Regions from separate parts of the Paenarthrobacter sp. CC6 genome, predicted to be linked through region 3. Evidence: predicted binding sites of a transcription regulator. Region 3 holds the regulator's gene; each other region holds the start of a gene.
The links. The regulator LexA, encoded in region 3, represses DNA repair genes until DNA is damaged. The targets are predictions, from matches to a motif close to TCGAACANNTGTTCGA.
Positions count from the first base shown of each region.

Region 1 (10,088 bases), on a different contig from region 3:
GCCACGGCGCTCCACCATTTCAAAAAACACACTGCCTACTGTGGCCGTGTAGAAGTGGAGGAATTCGCCGTTGGCGTCCCGGTCATACAGGAGGTTGAGCTCCTGGAGGGTGGCCAGGAAGCCCGGTTCAAGATCGAACCGTGCGTCCAGGTCCTCGTAATAGTTGGCCGGAATCTGCAGGAACTCAAGGCCGCGGTCCCGGGCGGACCGCGCCGTGGCCACGAGGTCGTCCACGGCGAAGGCGATGTGTTCCTGGTACGTTTTGCGGGCGTTCTGCGCTTGCTGGGCCGGCGCCAGGTTCAGCACCAGCCGCACCGCGCCGGTGCTGGTTTCCATGACCTGCGAGCGCACCAGGCCGCTGGGGCTCGGGACCTCTGCGAACGGCAGCGGTTCCAGTGCCAATGCGCTGGTGTAGAAGAGGACGGCTTCGTCAAAGTGCTGCCACGGCTGGGCGAGGTTCACGTGGTCAATGACCGCGTTCTGCCCGCTGGGAACGTGTTCCAGGCCTTCGCCGAACTCGTGCGTCCAGGCTGCGGTTCCGTCAGGGCTGCCTTGGCACAGGAAGATCTCGGTGGAGTCCGGGGCGGAGATGCCTTGGAAGACTTCCTCGTCGGCCTGGACCTTGCGCGCCACTACGGGCGCCTTGAGTTGCTGGGCGCGGGCGGAGGCAATCACTGGAGAGTCGACGTCGAACCCCAGGGCTGCGATGGCCGGTTCCGAGTGCGAGGCCGCTTGCTCGTTGATGATGACGCGTGCCTGGCCCATGGTCCAGAGCTGGACGTCCTTGGTGCGGTGGCGTCCCTCGAATCCGAAGCCGAGCTGCCCCAGGAGCTTCTCGAGCTGCGCGGTGTCGTCGGCTTTGACCTCGGCGAAGTTGAAGCCGGCTGGTTCGTTGACCTTGGGCAGCGTGGCAAGTTCCATGGGATAACGACGGCGGGACGCGGCTGCTGCTTCCGTTCCGGCTTCCGCGGACGTGCCGGCCAGCCACTTTGCGCTCTGTTCTTCCAGCCAGATGAGTGAGCGCATGGCATCCACTGCGGTCCGTTCCACGTCCGACTGGCGGAAGACGTCATTGAAGACCTCGAGCGATACCGGCCCGGTGTAACCCGCACGGACGACGTGGCCCATGAACTTGGCGAGCTCGAACTGTCCCTCCCCGGGGAAGACCCGGTAGTGGCGGCTCCAGGAGAGCACGTCCATGGAGAGCTTGGGGGCGTCGGCAACCTGCACGAAGAAGATCTTCTCCGCGTTAATGTCCTCGATCGGGGCGGTGTCCCAGTCGCGGGAAAGGATGTGGAAGGAGTCCAGGCAGGTGCCGAGGTTCGGATGGTCCACCATTTCCACCAGGCGGTAGGCGTGCTCGTAGTCGTTGACGTACTTGCCCCAGGCCAAGGCCTCGTAGGCAACCTTGACCCCGTGGTCTCCTGCCAGTCCGGCGAGCGCTGCCAGCTGTTCGGCCCGCAGCTGGTCGTCATCGATGGTGGCCGTGGCCACGTTGGAGCAGACCAGGATGGTGTCCATGCCCAGACGCGACATGAGCTTGAACTTGGCCTCGGCCCGCTTGAGGTTGGCCTTCAGCAGGTCCGGAGTCACGCCGTCGAAATCCCGGAACGGCTGGTAGAGATCCAGGCCCAGGCCGAGGTCGGCGGCCATCTTCCGGATGTCCTCGGGACTCAGCGGGGACGTGACGAGGTCCTGCTCGAAGATCTCGATGCCGTCGAAGCCCGCGATGGCGCAGGCCTGCATCTTTTCCTTCAAGGTGCCCGACAGGCAGACTGTGGCGATTCCGGTGCGCATCAGTGGGCCGCCTTTGCGAGGGTGCCGGCGGAGAGCGCGGTTGCGGCGTCTTCCAGGGCGATCAGCTCCAGGAAGTGCTCCCGCATGCGGTTGCGGTCGGCGTCCCGTCCGGTGAAGAGTTTGAAGGCGTCGGCCGCCTGACCGACTGCCATGCGGCCGCCGTCGAGGACTTTGCAGCCCTTGGCCCGTGCTTCGCGGACCAGTTGCGTTTCGATGGGGCGGTAGACGATGTCCGCCACCCAGTGCCTCGGCTCCACGAGTCCCAGGTCCAGCGGCAGTCCGGGGTGGGCGGCCATGCCGATCGGGGTGCAGTGCACCAGGCCGTCTGCGAGGGGCATGATCTGCGGGAGTTCGTCCGTGCTGCGCGGGGTGACGGTGGCCGCGGGGAAGAGTCCGCTGAGTTCGTCGGCACGTTCCACGGCCCGGGCAGGATCCACGTCCACCAAGTCCAGGGTGGTGACACCGGCCTTGAGGAGCGCGTAGGCGACGGCAGAACCGGCCCCGCCGGCGCCAAGCTGGACGACGCGGCCCAAGGTGGCGTCCGGAAGTCCATCCCTCAAGGCCGAACCAAAGCCGGAGAAGTCCGTGTTGTGTCCGATGAACCGGCCGTCCTGGATCAGGACCGTATTGACGGCACCCAGGCGCGCGGCGTCGTCGGAAATTTCATCAAGGTGCCCAAGCACCAGCTGCTTGCACGGGTGAGTGATGTTAAGGCCGTTGAAGCCCATGCGGGCGGCTGCGGTGAGGAGGTCCCCGACGGCGGCGGCCGGCAAGGCCAGCTCCAGCAGGTCGATGGGGCGGTACAGCAAGCGAAGGCCCTGCACATCGGCTTCGCGTTCATGCATGGGCGGCGTGAGCGAGGGCATGACCCCTTCGCCAACGAGGCCCACCAGAACGGACTCGGCTCGGTTGCTCATCCTAAGCTCCTTTGACTTCAGCACCGCGGCCATTGACGTTTTCTGGGGCGTCGACGGCCGGGTGTTATCCAGATTACTACAAGTGTTCATATTCCGCACGCTTGTTCTTATCGCGAACAAATGACGTGCCAGATGCGTTGTGTCGGGCTGGTTTATGCGTTGCGGGGCCTGCTTTGCGCGCCAAGAGTCGCGTTTAGCGCGCAGAACGGGCCTCGCAACGAAGCTCAGCGCTGCGGCAGGCGGGCCGCTAGTTCAGCCGCGGCCTCCTGCAGGGTGGGCACATGGGCGATGAGTTCCTCCATGCTGAGTCGGAAAACCGGAACGGCAGTGGCCAGCGAAGCGAACGCGTGGCCCTGGGAGTTGAGGACCGGGACAGCGACGGCACGCATGCCGATCTCGTTTTCCTCGTCCATCACGGCGTAGCCCTGCCGGCGCACCTGTTCAATTTCCGCCCTAAAGGCATCCCGATCAGTAATGGAATGCTCAGTGAGCGGATCCAGGGGAAGTTCCTCGATCAGGCGTTTTCGCTCGGGCTCATCCTCGAACGCAACCAGGGCCTTGCCCACCGACGTCGTGTGCAACGCTCCCAGATGTCCGGGGTCACTGGTGACGCGGAACGTCTTGGGCCCGTCCACCTTGTTGACTGTGAGGTGGTGGTCGCCGTCGCGGACCGAGAGGATGGTGGCCTCATGCGTACTGTCGGTGACCCGCTGCAGGACCGGCAGCGCTGTGGCAGCGAAGCCGTGGTGGTTGGAGACGCGTTGTCCGAGCTGGAAGACGCGCAGGCCCAGGTGGTAGCGGCGGCCATCGGGTTCGTAGTCAACGAATCCGTCGCGGGTCAACGAGCCCAGCAGCCGGTAGGTGGTACTGAAAGGCAGTCCGGCGCTTCTGGCCAGATCCGCCGCACTTGCACCCTTCGGCTCGTTTCCCAGCAGGACCAGCAGGCCCAGGGCTTTGCCGACCATGTCGGTCTTTGTGTCCTCTTTCACACTCATAACCCGATGCTCTCACATAGTGAGAGCTATTTCTAGATGGTGATTACACCTCTTGACAAGTGACCATACTCACAGGGATCATTGCTGTATTACGCAAGTAGCTCTCACCATGTGGTTACTAGCTAAGGGATTGACCGGCCGCACCTCGCTTGGGTCTCCCGCTGAAGCTCTATTCGCGACATCGTCGTCACAGAAGGAACACCCAATGAGCCAAACAATGCCGTCAGCGACGCCAGGCATCACCGAAACCACCGGGACTCCGAAGAAGGCTGCCCTCGCCAGCTTCCTGGGCAGCGCCGTGGAGTACTACGACTTCTTCATCTTCGGATCTGCCGCGGCCTTGATTTTCCCGCACGTCTTCTTCCCGGACGCAGACACCAATGCGGCCGTCATGTCCTTTGCCACGTTCGGCTTCGCCTACCTTGCACGGCCCATCGGCGCTGCGTTCCTGGGTCACTTCGGCGACCGGATCGGCCGGCAGAAGGTCCTCATGTTCACCCTGGTGCTCATGGGCGCCTCGACCTTCGTGATCGGCTGCCTACCCGACTTCAAAACCATCGGCTGGGGTGCCCCGATCCTCCTGGTACTTGCCCGGCTCTGCCAGGGTTTGTCGGCAGCGGGCGAGCAGGCCGGCGCGTCATCCATGACCCTGGAGCACGCCCCGGACAACCGCCGCTCCTTCTTCACCTCATGGACCTTGACGGGAACGCAGGGCGGCCAGATCCTGGCAGCGCTCGTGTTCATTCCCGTGGTGGCACTGCCGGATGACATCAAGTACGGCATCGGCTGGCGTATTCCGTTCTGGCTCAGCGCAGTAGTGGTGCTGGTTGCCTTCTTCATCCGCCGCACCCTGCACGAGCCACCCGCATTCGCTGAGGCACAGAAGAACAACCAGATTGCCAAGCTCCCCATCGCCGACCTCCTCAAGCACCACTGGCAGGACGTCCTCCGCGTGATCTGCTGCGCGTTCATTGCCGCAGTCAGCACGGTCTTCGGCACCCTGGCCATCAAGTACGCCCAGGACGTTGCGCATGTGAACAGCACCATCACCCTATGGCTGGTGGTTGTGGCCAACCTCGTGGCTCTGGGAACCCAGCCGCTCTTCGGCACGCTGGCAGACCGCATCGGCCGCAAGCCCGTGTTCATCTACGGAGCAGTGGCCAGCGCCATCATGACGCCGGTCTTCTTCCTGAGCTTCGAGTCCGGTTCCACGCCGCTGATGTTCCTGGCCGCCGTCGTGTACTTCTCCCTTGGCTACGCTGCCGCCAACGCCGTCTGGCCGTCGTTCTACGGTGAAATGTTCAGCACCAAGGTCCGCTTCTCCGGGCTGGCCATCGGCACGCAGCTCGGCTTCCTCGCCGCAGGTTTCGCCCCGACCATCGTGACCGCCATCGGTGGCACCAAGCCCGGTGGATGGGTTCCCGTGTCCATCTTCACGGCCATCGTCTGCCTCATCGCCATCGTCTCGGCCTCCACGGCGCGCGAATCGGCAAAGGTCCCGACGGCGGAACTCGGCCTGCGCTAGAACGTCACCTCTCCGGCGCTCCAGCCCTGTTGCCGGAGCTTCGGAACGGGGAAAGCCCGGCACGTCTCCTGACATGCCGGGCTTTTCGCTGCCCCGGCCTCAGCGTTCAGCCAAGGCAAGCAGCAAAGAACATCCCAGGCCTACCGTGGATCCAGCAGCACGGACTGAAAGCTCCCCTGACCGGTTCCTGTGTACAGGAAGAGCTCCCCGTTTCCGCCAACACCCACAACTGACGGATTTCCCGTTCCGGTGAAGCCTGTCCCCAAGGCCGCGAACGAGCTGAAAGTGTTCCAGCCGGAACCCAAGGCAACGCGGGCCAGGAATCCGCCGCTGCCATTGCCCGGATACAGCCACAACGCCCCGTCAGTGCCCCGGGCCATGATGTCCTCCCGGCCATCGCCGTTGAAGTCCCCACCCTGCACTACCGAGTCAAAAATGTCCCACCCCGTGCCGATCTGCTTCCACGGCAGGAAGCCGCCCGAACCGTTACCCGGGTAAAGCCACAAGCTGCCGTTGGCGGCGCGTGCCACAAGGTCCGCTTTGCCGTCACCCGAGAAATCGCCCGGAGCGAGAAGTTCAGTGAAACCCTGCCAGCCGACACCGATCTGCTTGCGGGCCAGGAACTGGCCCCGGCCGTCTGTCGGGTACAACCACAGCGCTCCGCCGGCTGTCCGTGCGACCAGGTCCGGGTGGCCATCGCCGTCGAAATCTCCGGCACTCAGGACAGTATTGAAAGCATTCCACCCCGACCCCACCTGGACGCGGGGCAGGAAGCCGCCGGAACCGTTCCCCGGATAGAGCCACAACGCGCCGTCAGTACCGCGGGCCAGGATGTCGGCGACTGCATCTCCGTCGAAATCTCCCGCCTCCCAGACCTGGCTGAACTGGTTCCAACCGGCACCGATGACCAAGCGTTCGGCAAAGCCCGAACCGCTGCCCGGGTAGAGCCGCATGGACCCCCCGGAGGTCACCGTCAGGACATCGGACTTCTTATCACCCGTGAAGTCCTGTCCGCTCACGATGTCGCCCACCGCGTTCCAACCGCTGCCGATTGCGACGCGCGGCACGAAACCACCCCAGCCGTTGCCGGGGTACAGGTAGAGGGTGCCGTCGCTTGCCCGCGCCAGAAGCCCGAAGGAGCCATCGGAAGTGATGCTGGTGAAGCCGTTCCAACCCGATCCGATCTGCGACCAGGCACGGAAGCCGCCCTGGCCATCTCCTGGGTAAAGCCAGAGAGTGCCATCCGGCTTGGTCGCCATGACGTCGAGGCGGGCATCGCCGTCGAAATCGCCCACGCCAATGATGTTCGTGAAGCCCTGCCAGCCGGATCCGATTTGCCGCTTGGCGAGGAAACCGCCGTTTCCGTCGCCCGGGTATAGCCAGAGGACACCGTCGCTGGTGCGCGCCAGGATGTCGCTTCGTCCGTCTCCATCGAAATCCGAAAAGCCGGTGATGGCATCGAAAATATTCCACCCGAAGCCCACCTGACGCGGATTATCCAGCCTGTTGCCGGGCAACCCGGCATAGAGCATCAGGGAGCCGTCGGGCTCGCGGGAGAAGACATCGGCGAGTCCATCGCCGTCGAAATCCCCCGTAGAAAAGCGGACCTTGGCGGTGAGCCGCGGGTCGGCAGTGATGGTGATGGTGGCCGACGTCGACGACACCGAATTCATGGTCACCTGCGTACCGGTGTACGTGGTGAAGGTGCTCCCTGCCTGCCAGGCGTGGTTGCTGGCGTACCACGGGTCGGAGAAAGGCTTGGTGGAGGGCATCAGAATCAGGGAAGAAGCGATGGTGGCGCCGCCGCGCTGGACGATCTTCACGCCCATGTTTCCGGGTTTGCCGGCTGTTCCCAGGTAATTGTCATAGCCGGCAGGTTCCCGCAGCTCCAGGTAATAGACCTCTTTGCTGACGGGATCGGTGAATTTGATCGCCCGCTGGGCTTCGGTGCCTCCCCACGGCTTGAGCGTGTAGCTCTTGGAACCCGTTGCGATGCCCACGTCCCGGATCTCATCCCCGCGGCCCAGGCCCGCATAGTCCCAGAACGTGGAACTCACAACCGGCGTCGCGTACTGGGCAGCTCCCATGATGTCGGTGGTGTCGCCGTACTCGCGGATGTAGCAGGACGGATCGGTGAACTGGCCGTTGCTGTTGACCCCGACGTCGGACACTCCGCTGCCGCACTGCAGGGCATCTGCGTGCATCAGGCCTATGACGTGGCCGAACTCGTGGCTCATCACGTTGTTGGTGAAGCTGCTGATCTGGGGCAGGAGCACCCGGCCGCTGTAACTGCCGCTGCTGTACCCGGCGCCCAAGGCGTTGCCGGACAACGTGGACGTCGGAATGAAGATGACCAGCGCTGTGTAAGGGCTGGCCGACCAGTTCAACTCCCCCGTGATCGTGGAGATGATGGTGCTGTAACTGTCCGTGGAGCGGGCCTTGGATTGGTGGCCGGCGACTTTGCTGGCCACCGTCATGGACAGCTTGTTGGCCGTCATGGCTTTCCAGTAGTTGCTGGTGGACACCACAGCCTTTTCAGCGTCCGTCATGGAAACCGGGTTGGTGTTGTCCGCCAGTTTCGCGGTGACCAGCCGGACGTTGATGGTGCCGCCCGGACCGGCTGCCGCAGCTCCGTCACGGAGCAGCGAGTCGACGTCGGACTGACCCTTGGTGGGCTGCTTGGTTTCCGGGAGCGGCGCCTCGAAAACATGCTCCGAGTGCGGTGTGCCCTCAACGAATTGGACGTTCGGATTATCGGGCCCGGGAAGTGGTACTGCCGTGGCAGGAGCCTGGACAAAAAACAGGCCGGCGGCAAAAACCACCAAGCCTGTGGACAGCGCGAGCGATCGCCGTAAAACACCCATTGGTTCTCCCGGGAGGACGGAGCCTGTGGTTGCTGTAAATCTCAGTAACCGAGATCAGGCTACAACCGCGTCGGCACTGGCCTGCGGAGGCGCCGGACTTCAGGCGGGCGCGTCTTGTGGCCGTCCGTCGCGGCGGCGCCCGCGCACGGGCGGAAACGCAACCATCCCGGAATGCTAACCGGACCCTAACCACGCCGAAATACCGTGGCAACATTGCCCCTCCACACTGGAATAGCCGGCAAGTGCAGGCACCAGCTCCAGCCAGGAGGACACCATGCTGAAGGAAGTAACCACTCAAACAACACGAATACGCGCGATCAGCCAGCTCCACCGCGGAGACGAGATCGAGGCCCGCCTGTCGGTTGGGCCCGCCTACGACGACGTGGTCATACGCCGCGGACGCGTCCAGGAAACGGCGCCAGGGATCGGCGTCGTCTGGATCATGGATTACGCCTCCGGGATGAGGAAAGCCATCAATACCGACGAATGCAGTGTTTGGCGCGTCGCCTGAACAGTCTCTGCTGGAGACCAGGCTGGACGCCCTTCACCCTCAGCCGCCGGCCACGGACTGGACTATCAAGACCTCCTGGCCCGCCGCAACTTCCGTTTCAAGACCATTCAACCGCCGGACCTCGTCACCGTTAACGTAAATATTCACGAAACGGCGCAGTGCCCCGGTTTCATCACGCAAACGCCTGGCCAGGACCGGATAATCTCCGGTCACCGAGTCCAAGAGCTGTCCAACGGTCACAGCACCGTCGGCGGACGCAGTCAGACAGGACTGTCCGCCGACGAGCGGCTGCAGGACACCAGGCAACAGGACCGTAAAGTCAGCCACAACGGACCTAACCAGGTACCGGAGCGCTGGCTGCTGATTGCTCGACGGCGGTGGCTCCGGCGTCGCTGCCAACAACGACGGCCGCACGAACGCACAGCACGTCCGGCAAGTGCGAGACCACTTCATTGAAGGTCTCGCCCTCGTCGGCGCTGGCGTAAACGGAACCACCGCGGGTTCCGAAGTACACACCCACGGGTTCGGCAGTATCCACGGATGCCGCATCCCGGAGCACCGCGTTGTATTCGTGATCCGGCAGGCCCGTGTGCAGTTCCTTCCAGGTGTTACCGGCATCGTCGGTTCGGTGGACGCTGAGCTTGCTGCCAGGCGGGATGCGTTCACCGTCAGCCTTGAGCGGGATGACCCAGGCCGTCCCTTCCCGGCGCGGATGGGTGAGCATGACGAATCCGAAATCGGCTGGCAGCCCTTCGGCGATGGAATCCCAATTCTCGCCGTTGTCATCCGTCCGGTACACACCGTGGTGGTTCTGCGCGTACAGACGGCCTTCCACGGAGGCATCGGCTGCGATCTTGTGGACGCACTGGCCGAACTCGGGATTGGGGTCCGGCATGAAGTACGCCGAAATGCCCTTGTTGCGGGGCTCCCAGGAGGTCCCGCCGTCGAGGGATCTGTAGACGCCGCCAGTGCTCATGGCGATGTGGACCTTCTCGCCGGATGGATCCACCACAATCGAGTGTGCCGCCGCGCCGCCGTAGCCCGCACCCCATTCACTGCGGTGGGGGTGGTCCCATAGTCCGCGGTTCAGCTCGAAGTGTTCGCCGCCGTCGGTGGATTTCCACACCGAAATCGGCTCGCAACCGGCCCACACGACGCCTGGGCGGGAGTCGGCGTCGGGGTAGATCTGCCACACCCGCTCCAGGGCGGCGTCGGTGCCGTCCGGGAATTTGATGGCGCCTTGCTCGGGCTCGGTCCATGTGGCGCCGAGGTCGTCTGAGTGTGCCACGGTGGGTCCCCAGTGCTCTGACCTTACCCCCACCATGATTCGTGTTTTGCCGTCCCGCGTGTCTATCCCGATGCTGGGTATCTCGCTCATCAGGAAGTGCGGACCGGAGAGGGACCATTCTTTTCGGTCCGGGCTGGTTGCCAGCCACAGGCCTTTCTTGGTTCCGATCGCCAGGACATAACTTTCTGCGG
Region 1 is NZ_JARDAN010000016.1:16,835-26,922, forward strand. Features, by position in the region: gene PV760_RS15530 (bifunctional sugar phosphate isomerase/epimerase/4-hydroxyphenylpyruvate dioxygenase family protein) at 1-1,797, opposite strand, end outside; gene PV760_RS15535 (shikimate dehydrogenase) at 1,797-2,714, opposite strand; gene PV760_RS15540 (IclR family transcriptional regulator) at 2,939-3,709, opposite strand; gene PV760_RS15545 (MFS transporter) at 3,915-5,234, shown strand; gene PV760_RS15550 (FG-GAP-like repeat-containing protein) at 5,375-8,098, opposite strand; gene PV760_RS15555 (hypothetical protein) at 8,373-8,609, shown strand; gene PV760_RS15560 (MoaD/ThiS family protein) at 8,649-8,936, opposite strand; gene PV760_RS15565 (WD40/YVTN/BNR-like repeat-containing protein) at 8,944-10,088, opposite strand, start outside.
Region 1: the regulator LexA is predicted to act here: its motif matches at 2,808-2,823, upstream of PV760_RS15535 (shikimate dehydrogenase).

Region 2 (10,088 bases), on a different contig from region 3:
CGTAGACGCTGAGCACCTGCCGCAGCTGGGCCGCCGTCGTAATCGGCGTCGAGAACGAACGCGAGAAGATCAGCTGGTCCCGTCCGATCCTTTCCTCTTCCATGGGGATGCACGGCGTTCCCTGCAGTTCCAGGACGGTGCGCATCATGACGATGGAGAACTTGTCCCGGAGGGCCACGGGATCTGCCCGAACCAGGTCCAGGATTGAAAAGATGCCCATCGCATTCAGCCGCTTGGTGAGCCTGGTAGCCACGCCCCAGATCTCGATGACGGACAGCCGGGCCATGAGCGCTTCGCGCCGGGCTTCAGGAACCGAATCCCAACGGCACACGCCGTTGAAAGCCGGATTGTGTTTGGCCCATTTGTTGGCCAGCTTGGCAAGCGTTTTGGTGCGGGCGATTCCGACGCACACCGGAACTCCAACGTTCCTGCGGCAAGCATCCTTGATGGTTCGCCCCAGCTGCAGCAACTCCTCTGGCCGGCCCTTGACGCCCAGGAACGCTTCGTCGATCGAATAGACCTCTTGCCACGCCGAGTAGCGCCGCAATAGCTCCATGACGCGCGAGCTGATGTCTCCGTATAGTTCGTAGTTGCTGGACAGCGCAATGAGCCCCCATTCCTTGGCCCGTGGAGCCAGCTTGAACCATGGGTCGCCCAGCCCGATGCCAAGCTGCTTCGCCTCCGGCGACCTCGTCACGGCGCAACCGTCATTGTTGGAGAGCACGATCAGGGGTTTGCCCTCCAACGCGGGATTGAAGGCCCGTTCTGCTGAGGCATAGAAACAATTGATGTCCACGTGGGCGATCTCCTGCATCGTGTGCATAAGGGCCGGCCTGGACATGATCCTCCTCGATTGGTCACTAACATGCGCGACCTCGGAAAATAGGAGGACACGCCGCTGATTCGAAGATATGTTCGAATAAGTCAACTGTACCGCCACCCACCGACAACGAAACTTCTTTGAGCAATTGAGCCCGCTTCAGGAGGAAAGGGCTTGGCTAATCACCCATGCGCGGCACCACGATGCCATCGGCTCCGCAGTGGAGCACAAGGTTGCTGCTTCCGTCCGTCAGTATGCAGTCATTGGGGTCGAAGACCTCTGTGGCGGACAGCCACGGGACAGTTCGTTGCCAGAGTCCCCACGATTTTTGTGAGTAAACGGAATAGGTTTGTGGATCGAAACCTGATTGTTCGACGACGACACTGTCTCCGCTGCTTGCCGTCACTTGGGCGTATGTTGCCGCCGCGGCGGCTAGCTCCATGCCGGCAGCATAAATAGACCACGGCAGAGCCGCCGTGGCACTGGCCAGAACTGCAAGAACGGCAGTCAGCCGACGGATCCGGCCGCGTGGAATCCGTGCGACCAGCGCCGGTACCAGCAGAACCAGCGCTGCCAAGGCGGCAGCCCCGCTCAGAAGGTGACCACACAGAATGAGCGCCCACCCCGGCATGACGAAGTAGACCAGAACCTCAGGCCATGAATCACTGACCCACGCTGCGGAAGCTTGGGCTGCTACTCCCAGCAGCACCGAGACGAGGGCCAACACGATGCCCCACTTGAGGCGCCGCCGCGCTGCGGTAGATCGCGCCGAGTCCGTTTCCGCGGAAACCTCCGCCCCCATCCGTGAAGCGCCCAACCGGGTCTCCGTTACATCATCGCCCGGCAACCGTTTCTGCACACCGCCATCCAACCACGCTTTTGACGTCATCGTGGAGCTTTGGCCAGCGGAGCCAACGAGGAGCCGGGGCTGTTTGCGCAGGCCTTATTGCGCACGTTACGAAACATCCCGCCCTCCGGACTGCGGAAAAGTCCGAAGAGCGGGATATTTCGCGCTATGAGATTCACACCATGAGCCCGGCTACGGGCGGGCGGCGGCGTCCTTCTTGTGCACCAGATAGATGGCCCCGGTAGTGACGTCCTCTTCAAGCGCTTCCAGGGTGCGCCCACGGGTCTCAGGGACCTGGGTGTAGATGAAGATGAGGGCCGCGATGCCCACGCCGCCGAACAGGAAAAAGGTTCCGGTGATCCCGACGCCGGCCACCAGGGTCGGGAAGAACAGGCCCAGCAGCGCGTTGGCGATCCACAGGCAGAATACCGACAGGCCGATGGCGAAACCACGGACGTGAAGCGGGAAGATCTCCGACAGCATGACCCAGACGGCGATATTCAGGAACGTCTGCATCGAGCCGACGAACGCCACCACCAGGAACAGGATCACGAATGGACGGGCCTCGTTTCCTACGGGAAGGAGGACGGAGGCGATGCCGATCAGGAAGTGGCATGCCGTGGTCAGGGTGAAGCCCAGGAGCAGGGTGGTGCGGCGGTTGACGCGCTGCATCAACGTCAGGGCAATGACGCCCCCGACCACCGCGATCACGCCGGGAGCGATGTTGGCGATCAGGGCTGCGTTGGAGTCGAATCCAGCCTCGACCAGCACTGACTGACCGTAGTACATGATCGAGTTGATGCCGGTCAGCTGCTGGGCCACACCCAAGCCGATGCCGACCAGGATGATGCGAAGGATCCACTTGTCTTTGAGTGCGCCCCACGACGTCGCCTTCGACGCCCGCTCTTCGTCGGCGAGGTGCTTGACGTCGGCCATTTCGGCCTCGGCGCGTTCCACTGACCGGATGGTCTTGAGGACAACGAGGGCTTCTTCCCAACGGCCCTTGGATATCAGCCAGCGCGGCGATTCGGGCATCCGGAGCATGCCGAAGAACAACGCGATGGCAGGCAGTGCGGCAACGGCGAGCATGAGGCGCCATACTCCCCCGAACTCTCCCCAGACGTTACCGATGATGGCATTGACGACAAACGCCGCCAGCTGGCCGATAACGATCATGAGCTCATTCCGGCCGGCCAGCGAGCCCCGGATCTCGTAGGGCGCCAGTTCGGCAAGGAAGACAGGCACCACGGTGGACGCTCCGCCGACGGCAAGTCCGAGAACAACGCGTCCGAGCACCATCACTTCAAAGTTGGGCGCGAAGACGCAGGCGATGGTGCCGGCCAGGAACAGCACCGCGAGCAGGAGGATGGACTTGCGGCGGCCCCACGAATCGGACAGGCGGCCACCTCCCACGGCTCCGGCTGCCGCACCGAACAACAGGGAGCTGGTCACGATCCCTTCCGTCAGGGGCGTCAGGCCGAGATCGGCCGTCATGGGCCTCAGGGCACCGTTGATGACACCAGTGTCATAGCCGAACAGCAGTCCGCCGAAGGTTGCAACCAGGGCTACGAGGCCAAGGCGCTTTCTGTGCGGGCCGTTGGTCAGCGGAGGAAGGGCGGCCGCTTGGGCGCCTTCCCGCTGCATTTGCGTTGCAGACATCAGGACTCCTTTGTCAGTGTGTTGCGGGTCATACTCATCCGCTCTGAGTACAGACTAACGCGCGAAAGGCTTAAATGTAAGGTCAAACTAACAAACACCCGAATTAACCCTTTCTGTGACGTGGGAAGATGGAGGACATGGCCCCCGACCGCCCACTCCGCCCAGCTACGCAAAGTGATGTCGCCCGGGAAGTAGGCGTTTCCCGAACATTGGTGTCTTTCGCCTTCCGGGGCGCTCCTGGAGTCAGCGCCGAAACCAAAGAAGCCATTTTCGAAGCCGCCCGGCGTCTCGGATACCGACCCAACGCCGTAGCCGCCGACCTGGCACGCAAGCACCGCTCCGCCGTCGGGCTTTACCTGATGGATATCCGCAACGAGGTCTATGCCGACATTCTCAGCGGCGTCCGCGTGGCCCTCCCGCAGGACGGCAACCGGCTCATCCTGAGCGTATCCCGCTCGGTTGATGGTGTTGACCGGGGCGCGCTGGAGTCGCTCATAGAGGCCCGGGCCGGGATCATCATCGCCGCCACGCTCCTGGATCCGGACGAACGCGTGCAGGAACTGGCGCAGATCGTGCCGCTGGTCAGCGTCACACGGCCGGTACCGGGCGTGGACAGCGTCTATTCGGATGACGTCGTCGGGGCCAGGGCCGCGACTGAACATCTCCTCACCCTCGGGCACCGGCGCATCGCCCACCTGGCGGGTCCTGTGTACGACGGACACACCGTCCGCAGGCGGAGCTACCAACAAACCATGCGCGACGCCGGGCTGAAGCCCCAAACGCTGGCGGCCGAGGACTTCACGCAGGAAGCCGGGGAACGCGCCACCATGCTCCTCCTCAAACAACCCGAGCGCCCGACGGCGATTTTCACGCACAACGACCAACTGGCCCTGGGCGCCCGCGAAGCCGCCTATTCCCTGGGTTTGTCCATCCCGCAGGACCTGTCGCTGGTGGGCTATGACAATTCGCGGATCGCCAAGCTTCACGGCATTGACCTCACGACAGTGGACCTCCATGCCGCAGTCTTGGGCCAAAGGGCGGGCGCGATAGCGCTGGAACGGCTCGGAAACCCGGAGGGCCCCATCGCCGACGAGCGGCTCACGCCTGAGCTGGTGGTCCGCAACTCAACAGCACCGCCGCCCCTTCAGACGTGATGCAGGCACGTGGTTGCGACGCCCCAAATAGTCAGCTCCGACAAGGCGGCCACCCTGATGTCCGGGAATGCAGGGTTGTCTGCCTGCAGCACCACGCCCGTCGGGGTGATGCGCAAGCGTTTGATGGTCAGCTCACCATCCAGGACAGCCACGACGACGGACCCATCCTTGGGTTCCAGCGCCCGGTTGACGATCAGCTCGTCTCCGTCACTGATGCCGGCGGCCTCCATCGATTGGCCGGTCACCCGGACGACGAACGTGCTGGTGACGTCCTTGATCAGGTGCTCGTTCAGGTCGATGCGGCCATCGAAGTAGTCCTGCGCCGGCGAGGGATACCCCGCGGCCACTGACACGGGAGCCAACAGCACCGACATCAAGGACAAGCCCGCATCTATCACGCGGGGGCCGACTATCACGCCCACAACACACCTTTATTCGAATATATGTTCGATAACTGAGTGTACAGCGAACTGCGGACATTCACGTCGTGGATGAATTACTCTAATGAAATGATTATTTGGCGTGGTTGGGGAATTTTGGTCCTCGTCGTGTTCGGTATTTGCGGTGGTTTGGCGGGCGGCTTGTCGCACGGCAATCCGATCGCAGTAGGTGTGGGCTTCCTGGCCGGTGCAGCCGGGATCTGGTATCTCGGAAACTGGTTCAACCGCACCAGGCCCACAGCGGGCTACGAGGCAGCGGTCAACGCCAGAAGCCAGGAATTGTCCAGAATGGTAGAGGTCGGCGCCTACCAGCACCCCGGCCTTCCCGCTCCTCAATCCTTCGAGGAGGCACGTGCCCTCGCGGATGAGCAACTGAAATACGAGGCCGAGTCCGCCCGGCGCGGGTACTTCAACCGGCACAGCCTCTTCTTCCTGCCCATGCAGTACTGGGCGTTTGTGGCGGCCTTCGCCGGCGTTGCGATGATCATCAGCGGCCTGGTCCGGGGGTGATCCAAGAAGAGACGGGTTCAGCCCACCTTGTACCGCAGATGCGAGACCAGGCTGGTACCACGGACCTCAAGGGGTTCAAGCTTCAGCTCGCCTACACCGTCCAGCAAACGCTCACCTGCGCCCAGGACGATCGGCGCGATATGGAGCCGCAACTCGTCAATGAGGCCAGCGGACAGGAATTGTCTGGCGGTTGAGGCTCCACCGGCGATGGCAACGTTCTTCCCGCCCGCAGCTTCCTTGGCGCGCGAGAGCACTGAGCCGATGTCGTCATTGACGAAATGGAAAGTGGTGCCGCCCTCCATCACCATGGGTTCGTGCGGGTGCGAGCTGAGAACGAACACCGGCGCGTGATACGGGGGTTCTTCGCCCCACCAGCCGCGCCACTGTTCCGGCCACAAGTGCTCGCCCGGCCCGGCGAACATGTTCCGGCCCATGATGTAGGCGCCGGCTTCGAGGATCCCGGCGACCTCGGCGGCGTTGGTATCCCGTTCCTTGAACTGCCAACGGTGCAGCTTCTCACCCCCTTCGCCGAGCGGTTGTTCCATACTCTGGTTCGGTCCGGCAACAAAGCCATCAAGGGACACGGTGAGGTCACACGTAACGAGGGTCATGCGCCCATCCTGCCATCGGGGCACCGGGGCCACCAGAGCACGCCGGCCTCAGGAGACGTTGAATCCGCCATTGCTGTGCAGGACCTGGCCGTTGATCCAGGAACCCGCGTCCGAGAACAGGAACCGCACCAGGTTCGCGGTGTCCGTGGGTGTACCCAGGCGTCCGGTCGGGGTCGCCCGGGTCGTCCAGCCGCGTACGTCGTCGTCCATCCAGCCGGTGTCAATCGGCCCGGGATTGATCACGTTGGCCCGCACCCCTTTGTCCCCGAGTTCGACGGCGGCCGCCGTTACGATCCGGTCCAGGGCACCCTTGCTCGCACCATATGGCAGGTTATGGACGGTGTGGTCGCTGGTCAACGCCACGATCCTGCCGGCCACTTCGCCGGGAGGTACGGCGGGCAGCTGCTCTGCAAACTCCTTGATGAGCAGCCATGGGGCCCTGGCATTGACGGCAAAATGGCGGTCCCAGCTTTCCACCGAAGTAGTGAGGATACTGCTGTCCACAGATTCGCAGTGCGAGACCACCAGCCCGGTCACGGGGCCCAGTTTCCGTCCCGCTGCAACGAGCGCCGCCGGTGCACCAGGGTCGCTGAGGTCCCCGGATACGAGTTCGACGGCGACACCCTCCGCGCGGCACCCGGCGGCTATGGCGGCGGCATCGCCAGGTGACGATTCGAGGCCAAGCCGGTCGTCGTAGGGCTTCCAGTGGTTCAGGACAAGGGACCAGCCGTCGGCTGCCAGGCCCCTGGCCAGTGCTGCCCCGATGGAGCGGCGCCTGCCTACGCCTGTGACAACGGCAACCTTGGCTTCTTTTTCCAACGTCATCCCTTGACCCTATGCCGCGGCCCCGGCGGGTTCTACGCTGGACCTCTTAGCACCCACGAATCAGCACCGCGGAAAGAAGGCGGCCATGGCACGGATACCAGGACCCACGCTTGAGCAACTGAACATCCTCGTGGGCTCGTGGGAGACCACCATCCCCAGTGCCGGAACACAGGGACGGACCACTTTTGAATGGCTGGAAGGTGGCGGCTTCCTCATCCAGCGTTCCACCGTGGCAAGGCCCGAATACCCCAACGCAGTCAGCGTCATCGGTGCAACGGGCTCGGACCGGGCATTCCAACAGCACGACTTCGACTCACGCGGCGTTGCCCGCATCTACGACATGACGCTCAGGGACAATGTCTGGACGCTTTTCAGGGACGGACCGGACTGGCCCCAGCGCTTTGTTGGCCACATCAGCCCGGACGGCAACACCATCACCGCCCGCCTGGAGCGCGGCACCTATCCGGGAGGCCCACTGGAGCACGACTTCGACATGGTTTACTCGCGGATTCATTGAACCCTGTGCACCAACAGCATTACTCCACCTCATTTACAGATCCCTTGCCCGGTGGGAACATAAGGCCCATAGTCCGCGGAGGCAACGCCCGGCCACGCCCGGCATCCTCTGCCGCTGCCATGTAGTCAGCTCTCCTCTGAGAGGAACGGCCATGGGTCGTCTGGGGACCGGGAACAGTGGGGATGCGGGTCCCGAACCCGCTGATGATCCCCGACGCCACAGCCTGGACCGCATCGAAAAGGTGGACGCGGTGGTTGTCGGATCGGGGTTCGGCGGCTCGGTGGCAGCCCTGCGGCTCGCCGAAGCCGGACAGTCCGTGGTGCTCATGGAACGCGGCAAACCGTACCCGCCCGGAAGTTTCGCCCGTACGCCGTCGGAGATGGGCAAGAACTTCTGGGACCCAGACCGTGGGCTGTACGGCCTCTTCGACGCCTGGACCTTCCGCGGGACAGAGGGGCTGGTATCCAGCGGACTCGGCGGCGGCTCCCTCATCTACGCCAACGTGCTCTTGCGCAAGGACGAGAAGTGGTTCGTCAACGAATCCCCCATCCCGGGCGGCGGCTACGAGAATTGGCCGTTTACCCGGGCCGACCTGGACCCCTACTACGACGCCGCCGAAGCCATGCTTCAACCCGTTCCCTACCCCTACCAGGACACCGCCAAGACCGTGGCCATGGAAAAGACGGCAGCGAACCTGGGACTTGCCATCACCCGGCCACCCATTGCGGTCACCTTCTCCGCTGAGCCAGGAGCGGCACCCCGGACCAACCAGGCGCTCCCGCTCCCCCACTACGGCAGCATCCACGGCCCTGATACGGTGCGGACCACCTGCACGCTCAGTGGCGAATGCGACATCGGCTGCAATGCCGGTGCCAAGAACACCCTCGACCACAACTACCTCTCGGCGGCTGCCTTCAAAGGCGCCGATATCCGTACCTTCCACGACGTCCGCGGCATCCGGCCCCTGGACCGGGACGGCGGCGGCTACGAACTCCGCTACGTCATCCACGAACCGGATCGTGGGGGCGGGCTGCTCACCGAACGCATCATCCATTGCCGCCGGCTCATCCTGGGAGCGGGCACCTTCGGCACCAACTTCCTCCTGCTTCGCAACCACGGCTCCCTGCCCGCGCTCAGCGACGCCCTGGGCACCCGCTTCAGCGGCAACGGTGACCTCCTGACGTTCATCATGGATGCCAAGACACCCGCAACCAACGGCTCGCGGCCAGGGGTCAGGGCACTCTCCGGGAGCAAGGGGCCGGTGATCACCACGGCGGTCAGGGTCCCGGATGGGAACGACGACGGTGGCGACGGCCGCGGCTACTACGTGGAGGACGCCGGGTACCCGGCTTTCATGAACTGGCTCATCGAGACGGCCCAGCTGAAGACCGCTGTAAAACGCACGGCGAAGGTGGCGGGTCAGTTGTTCAAGGACCGACTGTTCGACGCCGGCCGCTCCAACGTCTCGGCAGACCTCGCCGCCGCCCTGGGAGACGGGCGCCTGTCATCCAGTTCCGTCCCCTTGCTCGGCATGGGGCGCGACATACCCGACGGCGTCATGACACTGCGCGACGGACGCCTCGCCATCGCCTGGACCATGGCGACGTCCACCGCGTATTTCGACCGTGTCCGCCGAACGATGTCGGATATTGCCAAGGACCTCGACGGCAACTTCATCGACAACCCGCTCTGGTGGGCCAAACGCGTCATCACCGTCCACCCCATTGGCGGAGCCCCCGCCGGGCGGCACCCGGGCGAGGCAGTGTGCGACTCCTACGGTGAAGTTTTCGGCTACCCCGGGCTGTTCGTGGTGGATGGCGCCGCAATGCCCGGACCGGTAGGCGCCAACCCCTCGCTGACCATCGCCGCCTTCGCTGAGCGCACGTGCGCCCACATCGTCGAGACCAGTGACAAAGCCCGCCACAGGGGCATTACCCCCAGAGATGCGGTGACCGTTCAGCAGGAGGCGGCCGGCGCCGTCGTCGACGTCGGAAGTGTGGCTCCGCGCGCTTTGGCCCCCGACGCCACCAAGGGCAAGGCCGCGCTCCCGGAACGGCCTGCGAGCGCCGTCGCCCCGGGCACAGCGCAGCGTCCGGAGGGGCCCGGCACCCGTGGCCTGGCAATGCCCGGGAGCTCAAGGAAGGAAGCGACCTCCGTTCGGTTCACCGAGCAGATGCATGGGTGGTTCAGTCCAGGAGTCAGTGATCCGGAGAAGGGGCGCAGCCTGGGCAGGGACCGGTCCCGGCGGATCATGTTCGAGCTCACGATTACTGCCGAAGACATCGATCAGTTCGCTGCGGATCCTGAGCATCCGGCCAAGGCCGAAGGGTATGTGCTGGCTGATTATTTCGGCGGCCGGATGCCGGTGGAACGTGGATGGTTCAACCTGTTCGTCGCGGACACCTCCGACGACGGCGGGCCGGCCAGGCGCATGCTGTACAGGTTGTGGCTGCGCGACCCCGGCGGTACGCCGTTCACATTCACTGGTCACAAGCTCATCCACAATGAAGCGGGATTCGATCTCTGGCCGGACACGACCACTCTCTACGCAACCATTGCCCGGGGCCATGTCCCACCACCTGAAAGGGACGCGCCACCTGAGGTCCCTGCTGAACCCCCAAGGGTGCGGCAGGAGGGCACCGTGGGCGCCGGCATCCTCTACATCCGGCCTTTGGACTTCGCCCGGCAACTGACCACCTTCCGGG
Region 2 is NZ_JARDAN010000005.1:164,414-174,501, forward strand. Features, by position in the region: gene PV760_RS03240 (Y-family DNA polymerase) at 1-841, opposite strand, end outside; gene PV760_RS03245 (hypothetical protein) at 999-1,709, opposite strand; gene PV760_RS03250 (sugar porter family MFS transporter) at 1,860-3,326, opposite strand; gene PV760_RS03255 (LacI family DNA-binding transcriptional regulator) at 3,464-4,480, shown strand; gene PV760_RS03260 (LexA family protein) at 4,471-4,902, opposite strand; gene PV760_RS03265 (hypothetical protein) at 4,990-5,430, shown strand; gene PV760_RS03270 (dihydrofolate reductase family protein) at 5,448-6,041, opposite strand; gene PV760_RS03275 (SDR family oxidoreductase) at 6,090-6,866, opposite strand; gene PV760_RS03280 (hypothetical protein) at 6,952-7,383, shown strand; gene PV760_RS03285 (GMC oxidoreductase) at 7,535-10,088, shown strand, end outside.
Region 2: the regulator LexA is predicted to act here: its motif matches at 904-919, upstream of PV760_RS03240 (Y-family DNA polymerase).

Region 3 (10,088 bases):
AGCATAACGACTTCAAGCAGGCCAGGACCTCCCTGCGGATCCACCCGTCAGATCACCGACGCCACGTCCCCGACAGGCCAGTGGCGTTCAGCACACAGGAGGCCACTTTGGCCCAAGCCCGTCAGCCCAGCGCGAAGAGCGCCCCATCGAGCGACAAACAGCACTATTCTGGAATTGCCGAACAGTCTAAGGAGACCATGACCACCCAGAAGCACTCCGGATCCGATTCCGACGCCCAGGACATGAGTCCTGAACAAATCCAGGCCGTCATCGACCGGATTCTTTCCAAGGATGCCCCCGCACAGGCATCCGAAGACAACGACACCAGTGGTGTGTTCGGCAAGGCGCAGGCCATCTCGACCCTGGACCAAGAGCACAGTATCTACGACGGCGACCAGGAAGACCTGGCCGAGCGTCGCGCCTTGCGCCGCACCGCGGGGTTGTCGACTGAACTCGAAGACGTCACAGAGGTCGAATACCGGCAGCTGCGCCTCGAACGCGTTGTGCTGGCTGGCCTATGGACAGAAGGTACCCTGGCCGACGCCGAGAACTCGCTGCGCGAACTGGCGGCCCTTGCCGAGACCGCAGGTTCTGAAGTACTTGATGGCCTGGTCCAACGCCGCTCCAAGCCGGACCCGGGAACGTTCCTTGGATCCGGCAAGGCACAGGAACTCAAGGACATTGTCGCTGCCACAGGCGCGGACACTGTCGTGGTGGACACTGAACTGGCACCGTCACAGCGACGCGGTCTTGAGGACATCGTGAAGGTCAAGGTCGTTGACCGGACCACGCTGATCCTGGATATCTTCGCCCAGCACGCCAAGAGCCGCGAAGGCAAGGCCCAGGTGGAGCTCGCGCAGCTGGAATACCTGCTTCCACGCCTGCGTGGTTGGGGTGACTCCATGTCCCGGCAGGCCGGCGGCCAGGTGGGCGGGGCCGGGGCAGGCATGGGCTCGCGCGGTCCCGGTGAAACCAAGATCGAACTGGACCGCCGCCGAATCCGCACACGCATGGCCAAACTGCGCCGGGAAATCGCCGCGATGAAGCCGGCCCGTGAGACCAAACGTGCCAACCGCCGTCGTAATGCTGTTCCGTCCGTCGCAATTGCCGGGTACACCAACGCCGGTAAGTCGTCGTTGTTGAACCGCCTCACCGACGCAGGTGTCCTTGTGGAGAACGCACTGTTCGCCACTCTGGATCCCACGGTCCGCAAAGCGCAGACTCCTGACGGCATCGGCTACACACTGGCCGACACCGTGGGATTCGTGCGCTCACTGCCGACCCAGCTCGTTGAGGCCTTCCGCTCAACGCTCGAGGAAGTGGCCGATGCGGACCTCATCCTCCATGTCGTGGATGCATCCCACCCGGACCCCGAAGGTCAGATCGCAGCAGTGCGCACTGTCTTCACCGAGGTCGACGCCCGCAAGGTTCCCGAGATCATCGTCCTGAACAAGGTTGATGTGGCCGATCCTTTCGTGGTTGAGCGTCTCAAGCAGAAGGAACCCCGGCACGCAGTGGTTTCCACCCGCACAGGACAGGGAATCGCCGAACTGCTGGAGGACATCAGCCGGTCCATACCGCGCCCGGGGGTGCGGCTTGAAGTGCTCATCCCGTACGACCGCGGCGACATGATCAACAAGCTGCACAATTCCGATTCCGAGATCCTCAGCCTGGAACACGAGGAAAGCGGGACGCGCGTGGTGGCGATGGTCCGTGAAGGTCTGGCAGCTGAGCTGGAGTCATTCGTCAGTAATGGTTGAGAAGGTGGCGGCGGACGCCGTCGAGTCGGTGGGAGAGAAGACCACCCTGGAATTGTTGGACCGGGCTGTCGCCGGAATGGGCGGCCAAAGCCGTGCCGGCCAGCACGAAATGGCCAAGCACGTCACCCGGGCCATTGAGACCGGGGAACATCTGCTGGTCCAAGCGGGAACCGGTACGGGTAAGTCATTGGCGTACCTGATTCCGTTGATCGCCCATTCCATGGACAGCGATAAACCGACGCTCGTGTCCACCGCCACCTTGGCTTTGCAGACCCAGATCGTAGGCAGGGATCTTCCGCGTTTGCTGGAGACCATCAATCCTGCCCTGGACCGTCCGGTCAATGTCGCGCTCGTGAAGGGCAGGGCAAACTACGTCTGCCTGCAAAAGCTCGAGGGCGGCTTCCCGAGTGAGGAGCCCTCCGAAGGACAACTTTTCTCCCTCGGCGAGGACACGAGCGTGCCGCACTTCGCGGCGTCGGTCGGTGGCCCGTCGTCCCAGCTGGGCAAGGAGGTTGTCCGGCTCCGGGAGTGGGCCGAAACGACGGCCACCGGCGACCGGGACGAGCTCATGCCGGGGGTCACGGACCGTGCCTGGCGGCAGGTCTCCGTGACGTCCATGGAGTGCCTTGGGGCCCAGAAATGTCCGGTTGCCGAGGAGTGCTTCAGCGAGCTGGCACGCGCCCGGGCAGCCGAAGCCGACGTCGTGGTCACCAACCACGCCATGTTGGCCGTCAGCGCGTTCGAAGGCCTCGCGGTGCTGCCCGAGTACGACGTCGTGGTGGTGGACGAGGCCCACGAGCTTCAAGACCGGGTCACAGGGGCAGTGTCAGGGCAACTCTCTGTAGCCATGGTGCACGCCGCGGCATCAAGCGCCCGCAAGCACACAGCCATCACCGTTGACGCCCTGAATGCGGCCGCGGATAGGCTTGACATGGCTATTGCGGGAGTACCCAACGGGCTCCTTCCCAGCGGACTCAACGACGAACAACTCGATTGCCTGGACCAGCTGCGCGACGCCACACGGGCGGCCCTGTCCGATTCGAAGACTGATTCCTCCAGTGCCGCGGACGGCGGACGGCAGCTGGCACGTTCGCGGCTGATGCTCATCCTTGAGCTGTGCGAACGGATGCTCGCTGCCAAGGAGAACCGCGAAGTAGTGTGGTTCTCCCGTAACAGCACTTTTGATCCCCAGCAGGGATACTCCCAACCTGACGAGACCGCGCCTGCGCTCATCAACATCGCGCCGCTGAGCGTGGCAGGCAGGTTGCGCGAGGGATTGTTCGCCGGACACACGGTGGTGCTGACCTCGGCCACGCTGGCCATCGGCTCGGCTTTTGAACCCGCGGCCGGAGGCCTCGGCCTGATTGGCGACGGCGCGCCCAGCTGGACAGGAATCGACGTCGGATCTCCTTTTGATTACCCCAAACAGGGGGTGCTGTACGTGGCGAAGCACCTTCCGAAACCCGGTCGGGGCACGTCACCGGAGGCCTTGGACGAATTGGAAGACCTCATCCGGGCATCCGGCGGGGGAGCACTGTGTCTCTTCTCCTCACGGCGGGCCGCCGAGGAAGCTGCGGACGCCATGCGGCTGCGCCTGGACGTGGATATCCTCTGTCAAGGCGAATCGACCATGGCTGCGTTGGTGAAGCAATTTGCCGACGAGCCGGATACTTGCCTCTTCGGAACCATGTCGCTGTGGCAAGGGGTGGACGTACCCGGCGGCTCATGCCGCCTGGTGGTTATTGACCGGATTCCCTTCCCGCGTCCTGACGATCCCCTGATGACCGCCCGTTCCCGTGCCGTGGCACAGTCCGGGGGGAACGGGTTCATGGCTGTTTCCGCCACCCACGCAGCCATCCGGCTCGCGCAGGGTGCAGGGCGCCTGATCCGTTCCACCGGTGACAAGGGCGTAGTGGCAGTCCTTGATTCACGCCTCTCGACAGAACGTTACGGCGGGTTCCTGCGGGCCGCCCTGCCGCCGTTCTGGGCGACCACTGACCGCACCGTGGTTCGTGGTGTCCTGGAGCGCTTGGGATCCGCCAAGAAGGCGTAGAGGACAGTCAGCTCCGGGCCCCTTACGGGTCGGAAAAAGCTAGAGGGACCTCAGCACCGAAACGACCTTGCCCATGATGGTTGCCTGGTCGCCGAGAATGGGTTCGTACTGGGTGTTTTGGGGCAGCAGCCAGGTATGGCCATCGCGCTGTCGGAACGTCTTTACAGTGGCTTCGTCGTCCAGCAAAGCGGCCACGATGTCGCCGTTGATGGCGTCGTTCTGGCGGCGGACAACGACCCAGTCGCCGTCGCAGATCGCGGCATCAATCATGGAGTCGCCAGCGACTTTCAACATGAAGAGCTCACCGTGTCCCACCAGTTGCCTGGGCAGGGGGAGCACGTCCTCAACTGTCTGGTCGGCCAGGATGGGTCCGCCTGCCGCGATGCGGCCAACCAGCGGAACCATGGCGGTGTCGCTTGCGCTGGTGAGTTCTGTCACAGCCAGGCCGCCGGTGCTCCGAAGCGTTGCCGGTGCCTCCACGCCCGGGATGGGGCCGCCGTCCAGGGTCAAGGGCATCAGTACTTCCATTGCGCGGGGACGCTTGGGGTCCCGGCGAAGGTAGCCGAGTTTTTCCAGCTGGGACAACTGGTGGGTAACGCTGGAAAGGCTGGCCAGTCCAACGGTGTCCCCGATTTCGCGCATGCTGGGCGGGTAGCCGTTGTCGTTGACTGACCGCTGGATGGTTTCCAGGATCTTTTTCTGGCGCACGGTCAGGCTCTTGGGAGTCTTGGGAGGCTGTTGGCTCCGCAGGGGTACCCCGCCGCCTGTGGCTTTCGCTGCCATGTTCGCCAATGCCTTTCGTTCCGCCCCGAAACGAACCGGGGATGCAGGGACTGAAAAAATGTCAGACCCTCCTGTTCCACTGAAACAATGCTGTTCCTTCACTCAAACGTAGGGCAGGCACAGGCGTTTATCAAACATTTGTTCTAGCGAGTCTCGACACCGTTCGTTGATAAGTGCTAAAAATGTCATAGCAAGGTTCGAACATGTGTTCTATAAACCTCGCACTGAAACTGGATGTTCGAACGGACTGTTCGAATACCGGCCGCAGTCGGGAGGAGCACACAAAGAATTGGCAGCCTTGCTCCGGAAGCTCCGGAGCATGGCAATAGCTCAGAAGGGCTCAGCTCATGTCCGCAATAACTTCGTTCGCTGATTTCCGCACCACGCAGGCACCCGCCCGCCTGCGCCTGACCCGCCGTGGCCGGGTGGTGTTCTTCTTCATCCCGGCCATGCTGCTGGCGGCTGTTTTGCTCAGCCTTGCCGGGTTCATCACTTCCCCTGCCAAGGCTTCCGATTCCCAGGCCGAGCTGCAGCCGCCGGTTGCAGTCTCTGTGACAGTCCAGCCCGGTCAGTCCCTGTGGGGCATTGCCGGCGCGGCGGCTCCGGAGCGGGACCCGCGTGATGTCATTGCTGAAATCATCCAGTTGAACGACCTCCGCGGCGGGCGCATCCTTCCGGGGCAGCAGCTGTTCGTCCCGGCCCACTAAGGCTGTTAGCCGGTGGCCGGATCCCGCGCCGCGACGTCATAGTTACTCCGCAGTCCCGCCAGCCCCTTAAACTGTTCCAGTGAGTGAGCAGCTTGAGCGACTTGACCGACTACCCCTCCGGACCAACCTGCGTGGACTGAGCCCCTACGGCGCACCGCAGCTTGATGTCCCCGTTTTGCTCAACGTTAACGAAAACACCCATGGCGTCCCCGCCGATGTTCAGGCGGCGATTACTGAGGCCGTGGCAGCAGCCGCCACAGGACTGAACCGCTATCCTGACCGCGAGTTCACCGATCTTCGTGAGGCCCTCGCCGAGTATCTTGGCCACGGCCTTTCAGCAGACAACATCTGGGCCGCCAACGGGTCCAACGAGGTCCTGCAACAGATCCTGCAGGCGTTTGGCGGCCCGGGACGCAAGGCCCTTGGCTTCCCGCCCACCTATTCCATGTACCCGTTGCTGGCCAGCGGAACGGATACCGAATACATCCGGGGAGTCCGCGCCGATGACTACGGGCTGGATGCCCGGTCGGCGGCTGCGCAGGTGCGCGAAACCGGAGCCAACATCGTTTTCCTGTGCTCACCGAACAACCCCACAGGGACGGGCCTGGGCCTGGATGTGGTGGAGGCCGTGTATGAAGCCGGTGAAGCAAGCCAGGCCATCGTGATCGTGGACGAGGCCTACCACGAGTTCGCCCACGACAACACGCCGAGCGCGTTGACGCTCCTGCCCGGCCGTGAGCGCCTGATCGTTTCGCGCACCATGAGCAAGGCATTTGCCCTGGCAGGTGCCCGGCTCGGCTACATGGCGGCGGCCCCTGAAGTTACGGACGCCATCAGGTTGGTCCGCCTGCCGTACCACTTGTCTGCCATCACGCAGGCCACCGCCCTCGCAGCATTGACTCACCGCGAGGCCCTGATGGCCGACGTTGAGGACATCAAGGTCCAGCGCGATCGGATCGTCACCGAACTTCTCCGCATGGGGCTCAAGCCCGCGGCGTCGGACTCGAACTACGTCTTCTTCGGTGGACTCGAGAACCCGCACGAGATCTGGCAAGGGCTGCTCGACGCAGGCGTGCTCATACGTGATGTCGGCATTCCGGGTCACTTGCGGGTTACCGCCGGGACCGAACCGGAAACCACCGCATTCCTTGATGCCCTGGAAGCACTCCTGGAACGCGCAGCGTCACAGCGCGCCTAAACTTGTCAATAGACCCAACCTCCCTCCCTGCATAAGGACGTCCCAATGAGCGAAACCGGCGCCACGCCGTCCGCTGCCCGCACTGCGCGCATGGAGCGCACCACCAGCGAATCTTCCGTATTGGTGGAGATCAACCTGGACGGTTCCGGAATTTCGGACATCAGCACCTCGGTACCGTTCTACGACCACATGCTGACCGCACTGTGCAAGCACTCCCTGATTGACATGACGGTCAAAGCCACAGGTGACACGCACATCGATGCCCACCACACGGTGGAAGACGTCGCCATCACGTTCGGTGAGGTGCTCCGGACGGCCTTGGGCGACAAAGCTGGTATTCGTCGTTTTGGCGAAGCCACGGTGCCTCTGGACGAAGCCCTCGCCCATGCAGTCGTTGATGTTTCCGGACGTCCGTACCTTGTGCACGGTGGTGAACCTGCGGGACAGGAGTACCACCTGATCGGTGGCCACTTCACCGGCTCGTTGACCCGCCATGTTTTCGAGGCAATCACGTTGCACGCCGGAATTTGCCTGCACATGAACGTTCTTGCTGGCCGGGATCCGCACCACATTGTGGAGGCCCAGTTCAAGGCTTTCGCGCGCGCACTGCGTGCCGCCGTAGAGTCCGATCCGCGTGTCGAGGGCATTCCCTCCACCAAGGGGGCACTGTGAGTAGCCAGGTCCTGAAGAACGGCGCAGTGGCTGACGCCACGGCATCCGTTAGGCCTCAGTCGCCGGAGGGCAAGCCGACCGTTACGGTTCTGGACTATGGATCCGGCAACGTCCGGTCCGCCGTCCGCGCGCTTGAGCGGGCAGGTGCCCACGTGGTGCTCAGCGCCAAGCCTGAGGACGTCCTCAACGCCGACGGCCTGGTTGTCCCCGGTGTTGGCGCCTATGAGACCGTGATGAAAGAACTCAAAGCCGTAGACGCCATCCGCATGATTGGACGCCGGGTTGCCGGTGGACGTCCGGTGCTGGCTATCTGCGTGGGCCTCCAGGTTCTTTTCGAGGCCGGCGTTGAGCACGGTACCGAGTCCGAAGGCATGGCCGAATGGCCCGGCAAAGTCGAACTCCTTCCTGCTCCCGTTGTGCCGCACATGGGATGGAACACAGTGGACGTACCTGAGGGTTCCAAGCTGTTCGCCGGTGTGGAGCAGGAGCGTTTCTACTTCGTTCACTCCTACGGTGTGCAGGAGTGGAACTTCGACGTCGTGCAGCCCCGCATGGCGCCCCCCATGGTCACGTGGTCCGAGCACGGCGCACGTTTCATCGCTGCCGTGGAAAACGGCCCGCTGTGCGCCACCCAGTTCCACCCCGAGAAGTCGGGCGACGCCGGGGCCCGCCTCCTGCGTAACTGGGTGGATGGCCTTCGGAAGCCCGCACCGGAAGCTTCCGGAAACGGTGCTGCCTAGATGTGGTCTGTGATCCTCATGGGCCTGGCCGGCCTCCTGGTGGGCGGTGGGATTTCCTTCCACCAGCAAAAGAAGCCCCGCTGGGTCTCTATTTCTTTCTACGTGTTGGCCGGGATGTCCCTGCTGGCTGCGTACCTCCTGACACTTCCCGGTAACTGAACCGCTGGTCCCAAGCCGGCGATCCCTCAACTCCAAGGACACACATGACCACCTCCTCCCAGTCCGTACTGGAACTCCTGCCGGCCGTCGATATCGTCGATGGCCAGGCGGTGCGCCTCCTGCAAGGAGAGGCGGGATCTGAAACCAGCTATGGGACGCCCTTGGAGGCAGCCTTGAACTGGCAGAACGACGGTGCGGAATGGGTCCATATGGTTGACCTCGACGCCGCCTTTGGCCGTGGCGACAACGCCGCTCTCATCAGCGAGGTCGTGTCTCAGCTCGACGTCAAGGTGGAGCTTTCGGGCGGCCTGCGGGATGACGAATCACTCGAACGGGCCCTCGGTTTGGGCGTTGCCCGGGTAAACCTTGGGACAGCAGCGCTGGAAAACCCGGAGTGGACGCGCCGGGCGATCGAACGCTTCGGTGACAAGATCGCCGTCGGGCTTGATGTCCGCGGTACTACGCTGGCCGGACGCGGATGGACCAAGGAAGGCGGGGACCTTTGGGAGGTTCTGGCCCGCCTCGAGGACGCCGGGTGCGCCCGCTACGTAGTCACGGACGTTACCAAGGACGGAACGCTGCAGGGCCCCAACGTGGATCTGCTGCGTCAGATGGTGGAGAAGACCGGCAAGCCCGTAGTGGCTTCCGGCGGTATCTCCAGCTTGGAAGATCTTCGCGTGCTGCGTGAACTCGTGCCGCTGGGTGTCGAGGGTGCGATTGTGGGCAAGGCTCTGTATGCCGGTGCCTTCACCCTGCCCGAAGCCCTGGACGTGGCCGGCCGCCGCTGATGGGCCGCCACTCAGCCCACGAGCCGGAGCTTAACCAGCGGGAGAAGCGCGACCTGCCCGGTCACATCGCGGCGGCCTTGGCAGGCGCCGGGGGAGCCACGGACTCGGCGGGCCAACCCTGGGCAGGTAGAAGCCTCACTGGCGACGACGCCAAAATCCACAACTTCGAAGACGATGATGGAACCGCAGACGCCGGTTACCTTGCGGCTATTGCGGCGCTGATCGACGGAACCGGTGGCGAGGCGGAGGTCGTGGCCTCCCTGGCCATGGCACGTGTCTTTGTCCCGGTGGTTGCCCAATTGGCCGAGGAAGCCGAAGGCGTCGACGGCCTGCATGCAGACAAGCAGGCCGATATGGCATTGGTCACACTGAAGGCCCCCGACGGCCGCACGGCAATGCCGGTGTTCACCTCGGCGGCAGCCTTGGAAGCCTGGCACCCCCAGGCGCGGCCGGTCGCTGTTTACGCAGCACGCGCAGCACTCTCGGCGGTGTCGGAAGGGGCCCAACTCCTGGTTTTGGACCCTGGCTCCCAGTTCGCCTTCGTCGTGCGGCGACCCGCCATGTGGGCGCTCGCGCAGCAGAAGGACTGGACGCCGTCATACCTTGATGATCAACTGGAGACTGCTCTCGTTTCGACGATTTCAGCCTTCACTGCGGTCCGCCGCCTTGAGACGCACCCCGGCGGTGGCGTTGCGTCCCTCACGGCGGACGGCCGCCAGGTCCTCGGAGGCGGTCCGGGCCCGGAACTGCGTGTGGTGCTTTTCCTCGAGGACGGTTTGGACGCCGGGGCCGTGCAGGCGCTTGTCGCGCAACTGAACGATGCGTGGGCACGGATGGATTCCTTTGCCGAGGGTGTTGATTCCATGGAAGTAAAACTGCAGCGTGCAGCACAGGAGCGCGCGCCGCACTAATGGCAGGTCCGGTTCCCCTGGACTGCCCGGGGAAATGAGGATTGAGCCAGTGAACTTCGCTCTCTACAAAGAGATGCTGTCCATACGCCCTGTCCGGCGGCTGCTGGTTGTCGGGATGGTTGCGCGTATCCCGCATTCGGCCGCGGGAGTGCTACTTACCTTGCACATTGTCCTGACGCTTGGCCAGGGATATGCCGCTGCGGGTGCTGCTGCGGCGGTCATGACCATCGGCATTGCCCTGGGCGCACCGTGGCGTGGCCGCAGGGTTGACATGGTGGGGCTGCGTAAAGCTCTGATCCCGTCAGTTGTCTCCGAAA
Region 3 is NZ_JARDAN010000015.1:49,130-59,217, forward strand. Features, by position in the region: gene hflX (GTPase HflX) at 198-1,760, shown strand; gene PV760_RS15225 (ATP-dependent DNA helicase) at 1,753-3,813, shown strand; gene lexA (transcriptional repressor LexA) at 3,853-4,596, opposite strand; gene PV760_RS15235 (LysM peptidoglycan-binding domain-containing protein) at 4,944-5,303, shown strand; gene PV760_RS15240 (histidinol-phosphate transaminase) at 5,383-6,501, shown strand; gene hisB (imidazoleglycerol-phosphate dehydratase HisB) at 6,547-7,173, shown strand; gene hisH (imidazole glycerol phosphate synthase subunit HisH) at 7,170-7,913, shown strand; gene PV760_RS15255 (CG2302 family histidine operon protein) at 7,914-8,072, shown strand; gene priA (bifunctional 1-(5-phosphoribosyl)-5-((5-phosphoribosylamino)methylideneamino)imidazole-4-carboxamide isomerase/phosphoribosylanthranilate isomerase PriA) at 8,117-8,860, shown strand; gene PV760_RS15265 (SseB family protein) at 8,860-9,771, shown strand; gene PV760_RS15270 (MFS transporter) at 9,821-10,088, shown strand, end outside.